2 regions of the Paenibacillus sp. MDMC362 genome follow, and region 2 is predicted to be linked to the other one. Evidence: a T-box and tRNA genes for the amino acid it is inferred to sense, from the RefSeq annotation. Region 2 holds a T-box; the other holds one or more tRNA genes.
What was found. A T-box is a leader RNA that pairs with one kind of tRNA and senses whether it is charged. The one in region 2 lies ahead of DP091_RS28870 (arginine--tRNA ligase), so its partner is inferred to be a tRNA-Arg.

Region 1 (4,684 bases), on a different contig from region 2:
TTTCAAGTGAGCGGAAGCTTTATCTTTCGCTGTGAAAATACCAGTGGATTCTACAACGATTTCAACGCCGTACTCAGCCCAAGGCAATGCTTCAGGGTTACGCTCAGCGAATACTTTCACTTCACGGCCGTTTACAACGAGTGCGCCTTCTTTAGCTTCAACTGTTGCATTAAGTCTTCCGTGAGTTGTGTCATATTTCAAAAGGTGTGCCAGCGTGCTTACGTCCGTCAAATCGTTGATTGCCACGATTTCAACTTCGCTGTTGTTCAGCGCAGCACGGAACACGTTACGTCCAATACGTCCAAAACCGTTAATACCTACTTTAACCATGAGTAGTTCCCTCCATATTTGTAAAATTTATATATTCAAGATTGGCCGTTAAGCCAATCAAGACAACAATAAGGAAAAATCAGTGTGTATGCCCGTGGGTTCAAATCCCGGCGTCAATCTCCTTCTCGACTTCCAGTGCAGCGGCTTCATCGGTAACAAGGATATCCTCATGTCCGAATTTCAGCACCGCGTGAATCGCCTTGCCCTTGCCTTGACCCCCAGCAATGCCGATGATCGTCTCTGTCCGCATGATATCCTCAAGCCGCAGCCCGAGTGTAAGCATTTTGTGGACAACTTCACCATCTTCACTGAAGTAGTAGCCGAAGGATTCCGCGATCGCGCCATCTGCCTGCAAGTTCTGAATAGAGTTTTCATCCAGCTTACGTCTTCTTGCCATCTCCATGGCATCTCCGATGCCGTGAATAATGACTCGGCAGCGCCTGATCACATCGACGATCTCCTGGATATGCTGATCCTGCACCAACGACTGATAGGCATCTTCGCTTAGCAGATCCGGTACGTGAAGCAATCGGTACTCAGCCCCAACGCGCTTTGCCATCTTGGAAGCAATGGTGTTCGCTTGAATCTCCATGCTCTCCCCAAGACCGCCCCGCGCCGGTACAAACCAAGTGCTTGTCAGCGGTTCGCCGCCTGGCAAAGAGGACATCTGCTCGGCCACTTCGGCGAGCGTGGAGCCGCCGGTTACGGCAATCGTATCTCCATCCTGGACAAAGCTTAGCAGCGTTCTTGCTCCGGCCCGGCCAAGCTCACGTTTGACTTCCGGAGATGACTCGCTGTCACCGGGAATAATGACCACTTTACGAAGCCCGTAAGCCTGACGAATCTTCTCTTCCAGTTCAACCAGTCCGAATAACTCATTCATGACCGGCTCCAGCTCCTCCAGCAAGCATATCCCTGAGCTGCTGATGCGCATGCCAAGCGTTTCAATCTCGATCAGCCCCTGCGCTTTCAGAAGATCAGTCTCTGCTCTGAGAACACGCTCGGTCATCGAGAGTGATGAAGCCAATGTTCTTCGGCCAACAATTCCAGACAACTTGATCTGATGAAGGATGGTATACCTTCGTTTAAGAGTGTCCATCAGATCCGGCAGAAGCTGCTCTTGTATTTCTAATAGGTTACGCATGCATTCCACTCCTGCAAACTTCGTCTCGGCTCTCCTCTACCTGGTCGTAAAATGTCCCAGCTAAACTTTTTAAGTCCCACCTTTATTCTAACCAATAATTATGCCGGTTGCAAGTGTCCGAAAGTATATTTCTCTGCCCCGGGCATTCTTATACATTATGGCCAAGTACTGGCTCGTCTATATAATAGGAACAAAGTTTTGTCTGCTATTGTATTTTTTAAATAGATGCGGTATAATCAACTTCGTTGCTAATTTTCGATTGACGTTTTTCTTATGCGCCCGTGGTCCAATGGATATGACGTAGGCCTCCGGAGCCTGAGATCGAGGTTCGATTCCTCGCGGGCGCGCCATTATAACTTTTATTCTCTATACTGATTACCCTAGAGCGCCCATGACGGCTCTTTTTTTTACCCAATAGTTTGACTATCTTTGACTTTTTGATTTAAATTGTTTATCATGTGGGTAATACGGTAACAGTATTTATATGAGGTACTTAAGAGGAGGTTTTCCACGTGAGTTTTATACCTATGGTCGTTGAACAAAGCAACCGCGGCGAGCGGGCGTACGACATCTATTCCAGATTGCTGAAAGACCGCATTATCTTCCTCGGCTCCGACGTAAATGACGTGGTCGCCAATTCCATCATTGCCCAAATGCTGTTCTTGTCGGCTGAGGATCCTGAGAAGGATATTCATCTTTACATCAACAGTCCTGGCGGTTCCATTACCGCAGGTATGGCGATATTCGATACGATGCAGTTCATTAAGCCGGACGTTTCGACGATCTGTGTCGGCATGGCTGCTTCCATGGGCGCATTCCTGCTCAACGCAGGCGCTAAAGGCAAACGTTACGGTCTGCCTAACAGCGAGATTATGATTCACCAGCCGCTCGGCGGCGCACAAGGTCAAGCCACGGATATTGAGATCCGTGCTCGCCGCATCCTCAAAATGCGCGACAAGCTGAACCGCATCCTGTCCGATCGCACTGGCCAACCGCTGGAGCGCATTGAGAAGGATACCGATCGTGACTATTTCATGACGGCTGACGAAGCCAAAGAATACGGTCTGATTGATCAAGTATTAGAGAATACACCACCGCAAGGCTTATAAAAAATGAAGTAAAGGGCAGGCGCCGTTATCCGGTGCCTGCCCTTTCTTATCCTCTGGATCATTGAAAACTTCGAGTACTAAATAGTGAGAGCATCCCCTCCGGTCGCTGTTGAAATCGGGAAACTTGAATGAATGGATAGGGAGGTTTCCCGATTTCAAAGGCGAACGCGTTGCTCCTCCAAGGATACCCTCACTTCGGTACGTTTTTTCAATAAAACAAGGACATCCCCCTCCTAAAAGGCCCGCCTCTAACTTGTGGGGAGGGGAATAGAGGAAGGCCCGTGCAGGATTCCTTTGCACGGGCAATCGGATTGCGTAAGGCCTAATGAAACACGCAAGAAAGCCTCTCGATAAACACAAAAATCCCCTGACCGCAGGAAACGGGAGTACACGCTCCACGCTCACGTGATCAGGGGATTTTTCGTAACTCGTTCCAGTACAGTGTTACATCAGGACAACATCATGTTTCTAGACAAGCTAAGCATGAAAATAAATGATTGCAGTTTACACACACCGCTTAACGTATACTCTTACTTCCACTCTTTCAGCTTCAGTTCAAACTCCGGAAATCCATAAGCATACGCGGTGTACTCATAAAGCTGGAAGTACAGCACCGCAGCGTTATCTTTCACGTAGAAGTCCGCATCGGCAGGCACGCCCTCAAATCCGCCGAGGTAGCCCCCCTCTTTCTTCATCTTGCTCAGCACAAGGTTGTTCAGCTTCTGTTTGTTCTTGCCCTGCATGTTGATGAAATCGCCCAGCTTCATTTGTTTGCCATCCTTCAAGGAGAACGTGAAGCTTTTGCGGAAGGTCATGCCATGAGCGCCACCAGTGTAGGAATAATCGTATGCCGTGATGCTCAGGATATCATCCTGGTTGTAATGGACCACGAAGTCCCCACTGAATTCGTAAGGGAAGCTGGATTCCGATGGCGGGAATTCCTCAGCATTCCCTTCGGCACGGGTGATTACGCCGGACGCATTTTCTTTCAGCACTTGATTGATCTCGGCTTGGGCCTCCGCATTTGCGAGTCCACTGATTACAGGATAATTCACAACGGCATCCGCGCCCTGAATCTTTTTCTTCAGCGCAGCCGATTTGATCGTAATGTCGTTCTGTTTCTTCTGTGTCATGCTGAGTGTTTTCAAGGAAGGGTGCCATTGTCCCTGAACACCCATGTATTCGCTTATCGTTTTGAATGGGACATACAGACGGCCATTAATGATCTGTCCTCCAGGCTCGCCGGCATACGAACCGTTCACCAGAATACCGATTTCAGTTGAATCATATACGATGGCACTCAATTTGTTATAACCGTTGCCCAGTGTATACGTACGTTTTTTTGCATCATATTTAAGAGGCATTCCCAGGCCGTCCCGCAAAGCGGTTGCCGGCACATAAGTTACCCCGTGCAGCGCGAGACCTTTCTGTGACAGGGTCTTGCCATTCCATTTCAGTACGACTTCATTCTTCGACGATTTTTGGCTGGCGGAAACGGGTGCCTTAGCGGCGCTTGCATCGATGACCTGTCCGCTCAAACCCAAACCGCCAAGCAGGACGCTAGTTGCAATTAATGATGCACATACACGTAATTTAGGATTCATATCAGAATTCCACCTTTGTTAAATTAAGTTTCCGTTAGTTGTTAATCTATTACCCTTAATCATTATAAGGAAAGCTTTCAATGTATTGGTAACAAAGTCAATGACAATTTTGATTCCAGGCCTCAGGACCCATACGTTTATCTAATCTTTCTGCATGAATGCTTTTACGCTTAGAAATACACCGAACAAGAGAGCGCATGTACCCATAAACAGCAAGACTTCGCTTCCCTGGACTGCATAACTTAATAGAATTAATCCGATACCGACAAGCGCACTGTGAATACTCAATAACAGCAGATGCAGCGTGCTTTTCCTGAAGATGCTCAGAAACAACGCCGCCGCTGCGCCGGCAACGATTCCTGCAATAACGAGTAAGCCCATTACATCGCTCAAGCCGCTTTCTCCTTTTCCTGATTAAACGCGTAGATACCTGGTTTAAGTTATTTGCGTCCTCCTTTATATATAACAACGAAACAGGCCCCGAAGTTGTGGTGTAA
Region 2 (4,684 bases):
GATGGGCTGATCGGCGGCACGCAGATATAGCACCATGCTGGAGTAATACTCGGGCGAGGATAATATTTCTTCGGTATACGTTTCGGATTGCGCAATCCAAGGATGATTGACAATCAAATCCGCCAGGAACTTATCCCGGACCAGCTCGTCCTTAACCTGCGCTGCCTGCAGCCGAAATTCCCGGAGTTTAGCCGCCTCCTCTTGAGTAGGCATGGTCAAACTTATGTAATCCTGATGTGGGCACAACTCACCATGACGGACCAGCTCCGGGACGCTAATCTCTTCATCGATGGGACCGCAAAGCTCGATATACCGCTGCCATTCCCTTGGATTGACATCATATGGCGGTGTGGCAGTAAGGGCAATCTTCGTCGGCTGGTCCAGCATTTCGCACAGCTGCATAACACTTTGCCACCAAGACATCCGGAGATGATGCGCCTCGTCAAAAATGACTGTATGATAGCCCTGTCGCCTCAACAATTCCAAAGTTTCTTGAGCCTCGGTACCGTTCGTGATATCATCCTCGCTGGCGCTATCTATCACCTCCGCCTCAGAAGCTTCCATGACCATTTCGGGATCCCTGTCGTTCTCTTCTTCAACCTGATGCGCTTGCTCTATCTCCGCCGTGCCTTTCTTCCTCACAGAGGTTTGTTCCCCAGCAGTACTAAGCAGGCTATGAAGGGCTTGATAGGTCGTAATCGTTACCAATGCCGGTCGCTTGAGCGAGGTAGAGATCCATTCGGGCTGTTCTTGATGGTCTAGGTATAATTCCACGAACCGGCTCGCCCATTGCTGCTTGATGGTAAGTGTCGGAGCCAGGATGATCGTCGGCCGGTTAATGCGCAGCATGATTTCCAGTCCAAGAACGGTCTTCCCCGAACCCGGCGGCGCCACCAAGTGCAGATGCCGATTCTTCAGATGATGCTCCAGCCCGTGAAGCACTCTTTTCTGATAGGAGCGCCAAGGATAACGAAACGACAGATTACTCGGAAAAAACTTCATGGATTCCTCCAGTTAGATGCACCTCTCTTTCTTCATCGGATTGTATAAGAAAAACGTCTGCCGACGTACGTTCACAGAAGACAGCCGCGTGTAAGGATGTTTTTCTTGCATTATCGATTAGGTTCAGCTGCGCTGAAAACTATACTCGATAATCTAAAAAAGTGATCCTTGACCTTACTGTAATTCCATGTGAATAAGCGGAAACGGCTTCCCGGAGCCGTCCAGCTCGGAGCGGCCGGTTTGCACGAAGCCGTATTTTTTATAAAAGGCATAGGCCAGGGGGTTCTGTTCATTCACATCGACTTGCAGCCTCCGCCCCTTGAGCTGTTCGGCATGCCGGATCAGCTTCGTTCCCGTGCCTAAGCCGTGATGGAGGGGATCCACAAACAGCATTTCGATTTTGGACCCATCCAGCCCCATAAATCCAACCGGTTCCTGTTCGGTATTCAAGCCGACCCAGATCTCTACGGCTCTCAGCGCTCCGTTTTGCATCATCTCATAATAAAACCGGATATCTTCCTCCGTCAGGAAATCATGCGTTTGGGATACGGCACGAAGCCATATTTCCACCAGCCGATCATGATACTCTTCTGTATAAGGCGCTATATGCAACATCATGCTTCATCCAGTCCCTTCCAAATCATTCGATCTCATCGATATTCATGATATCGTGTAAATTGCTCTATACTATTATAGTGGAATCCGGTACATTAATCAGAGACTTTATCTTATCAGGAAGGAGAGAAGAACATGCCGTTATGGCTTATATATGCATTGCTGTCGGCGGTCACGGCGGCTCTTGTCGCCATTTTCGGAAAAATAGGCCTGCAAAACATCGATGCCAATTCGGCAACGGCCATCCGCTCTGTCATTATGGCCCTGTTTCTGCTGGGAGTCGTGGGGGTTCAGGGCAAATTCTCGGAACTCGGTGACATTCTGGTTCAGAAGAAAGCATTAAGCTTCATTGTGCTCAGCGGGATTGCCGGGGCATTGTCCTGGCTGTTTTATTTTCTTGCGCTAAAATACGGCAAAGTATCGCAGGTAGGACCTATCGATAAATTGAGCGTTGTCCTCGCGGTCATTCTGGCCTTTGTGTTTCTTGGAGAAAAGATATCCTGGATTAACGCAGCAGGCGTTGCGCTCATTGCCGTTGGCGCTCTTCTGGTTGCCGTTAAATAAGGCTCTACATAAAACCGCTGCTCAGCGGCTTTTTGTTCATTCTTTTATTGCTAAAACCTATCAATATTATCGCATTTATGTATTTCTAATTATAAGATAAACATGTCACAATGAGGATAATTCATGTGTGAGGGAGTTGTTGTTATGTCAGAGCAAGTATGGAAAGCACACGATTATGATCGGCAGTTATCGTTTGTCTCGGCTTATGGAAAAGACGTAGTAGAGCTTCTTGCGCCCCAGCCCGGAGAGCGAATTCTTGATCTCGGCTGCGGAACCGGCGATTTGGCAAATGAAATATCCGCTTCGGGTGCAGATGTAACCGGGATGGATGATTCGGCCGAGATGATTGAGCGCGCCAAAAGCAAATACCCCGGACTTACGTTTCTGGCCGGAGACGGCGAGAACTTCGAGACCGAATCGCCGTATGATGCCGTCTTCTCCAATGCCGCCCTGCATTGGATGAAGGATGCTGGTGGTGTCGTACGCTCCGTCTATGGCGCACTCAAGCCCGGTGGCCGATTCGTAGCGGAGTTTGGAGGCAAGGGAAATATCGACGGAATTTACCAAGCCTTGAAATCGGTATTCGCCGACCATTATGGAATGGATGCCGACACCCGTAATCCGTGGTATTTTCCCAGCTTGGGCCAGTATGCGACCTTGCTTGAATCCTATGGATTCCGGGTGCATATCGCCTATCACTTCGACCGTCCCACGAAGCTGCCTGAGGGCAAGGATGGCGTGAAGTATTGGCTGCTGCATTTTGGCGACCGTTTCTTCGCTGGATTCTCGGCTGAAGAGAAGGACGAAGCCATTGCCCGTATCAGCCAAGCTGCCCGGGCGACGCTCTGGCATGAAGATGCATTTTATGGAGATTACAGGCGCCTGCGAGTCTTTGCAGAGAAGGTTTCATAATTTTAGGGTTGATTTTCTAAATAGAATGGATAATAATATGAAAAACTTGAAATGTAATTTTCGTTGATTGGGAGAGTAACTGCACTTGACTTTAGTCCAAGCGAGCCGGGAGGGTGGAAACCGGTACAATGTCGGCGGTGAAACGGACCCAGGAGATGGTCTTCCGAAATGCAATATCGTAGGAAGCCCCGGCTTACACCGTTATCGTATCAAGGTGGTTAAACCCTCTGTGGTTTAACAACAAGAGTGGTACCGCGAGCACAAGTCCTCGTCTCTTTAGGAGATGAGGGCTTTTTTATTTTTCTGACGTGTTTTGTTTATTTTTCAAAGGGGGATTTAACGTGTTAAGTCATTTGATTACTTCGAGGCTTCAACAAGCTGTAAGCCAGGTGTGTGAAGATATGGGCGTCCAACTGCCCGATTCTACTCCAATCCGGATTGAGCAGCCTGCCAGCATGGAGCATGGGGACTATGCCACCAACATTGCAATGCAGCTTGCGAAGCTGCTTCGTAAAGCTCCGCTGCATATTGCCGAGCTGATTCAAGCCGAGCTTGAGCAGGATACGACCTATAAACAGCTTGTCTATGCCACGGAGATTGTTGCCCCAGGTTTTATGAATCTGCGTATCGATTGGGAATATTGGGCTGGACATCGCTTTGAATTGCCTTCGGCAACGAACGAGAAGATTGTCATTGAGCATACTTCCATCAATCCGAACAAATCCGCTCATATCGGCCATCTAAGAAACTCCTGTATCGGAGATACGCTGGTCAGGCTGATGAGGAAGCTTGGTTACGAGGTGGAGGTTCATAATTATATCGACGACCTTGGCAATCAACTGGCAGATACGGTGGTCGGGATGCTCCACACGCCGCTGTCAAAGGAACATGCCCGGTTCGGCGATTACTGCTGGGACGTGTATTCAAGTACCAATAAGGCCTACGAAAGGGAGCCTGGGCTGGTTCAGCATCGGACCGAGGTCCTGCACGCACTGGAAGAGGGTAACCAGAATCTGTCCTGGATCGGACTGCTCGTTGCCGAGAGAATTGTCAAAGAGCATCTTGAAGAAATGAAGCAGTTCGGCATTGACTATGATCTGCTCGTGTGGGAGAGCAGCATTGTCAGAGAGGGGTTCTGGGCGTCCGCTTTCGAGCTGTTGAAGAACACGCCGCTCTTCCATCAGGAAACCGAGGGCAAACTTGCAGGCTGCTGGGTACTCAAACAAACAGGAACGGAAAACGTGGACGATCCGGAGTCAGACCACAGCATGGATAAAGTGCTCGTGCGCTCCAATGGCATCCTAACTTACACCGCCAAAGACATTGCCTATCATCTGTGGAAATACGGTGTGCTCTCCAACGATTTTGTATATAAAAAATTCACAAACGAGGTTTGGACGACGAGCACTCACGGCGAGCAGCTCTCTTTCGGCAAAGCAGACATGGTCATCAACGTCATTGATTACAGGCAGCAGTACCCGCAGGCGATGGTGAAGCAGGCGCTGGAAAGCTTGGGATTCCATAAAGAGGCCGACAAGCTCCGTCATGTCAGCTACGGCGTCGTTTCGTTAAGCCCTTCTGCCGCTTCGGA

Region 1: it has a tRNA-Arg gene. The T-box ahead of DP091_RS28870 (arginine--tRNA ligase) is inferred to sense a tRNA for this amino acid. The anticodon was not compared.

Annotation. Positions count from the first base shown of each region.
Region 1 is NZ_QLYT01000050.1:61,702-66,385, reverse strand. Features, by position in the region: gene gap (type I glyceraldehyde-3-phosphate dehydrogenase) at 1-330, opposite strand, end outside; gene DP091_RS23515 (sugar-binding transcriptional regulator) at 431-1,474, opposite strand; tRNA gene DP091_RS23510 (tRNA-Arg) at 1,750-1,824, shown strand; gene clpP (ATP-dependent Clp endopeptidase proteolytic subunit ClpP) at 1,987-2,583, shown strand; gene DP091_RS23500 (PdaC/SigV domain-containing protein) at 3,114-4,187, opposite strand; gene DP091_RS23495 (hypothetical protein) at 4,329-4,580, opposite strand.
Region 2 is NZ_QLYT01000077.1:1,612-6,295, reverse strand. Features, by position in the region: gene DP091_RS28890 (DEAD/DEAH box helicase family protein) at 1-1,002, opposite strand, end outside; gene DP091_RS28885 (acetyltransferase) at 1,177-1,620, opposite strand; gene DP091_RS28880 (EamA family transporter) at 1,753-2,181, shown strand; gene DP091_RS28875 (class I SAM-dependent methyltransferase) at 2,326-3,093, shown strand; T-box leader at 3,148-3,372, shown strand; gene DP091_RS28870 (arginine--tRNA ligase) at 3,435-4,684, shown strand, end outside.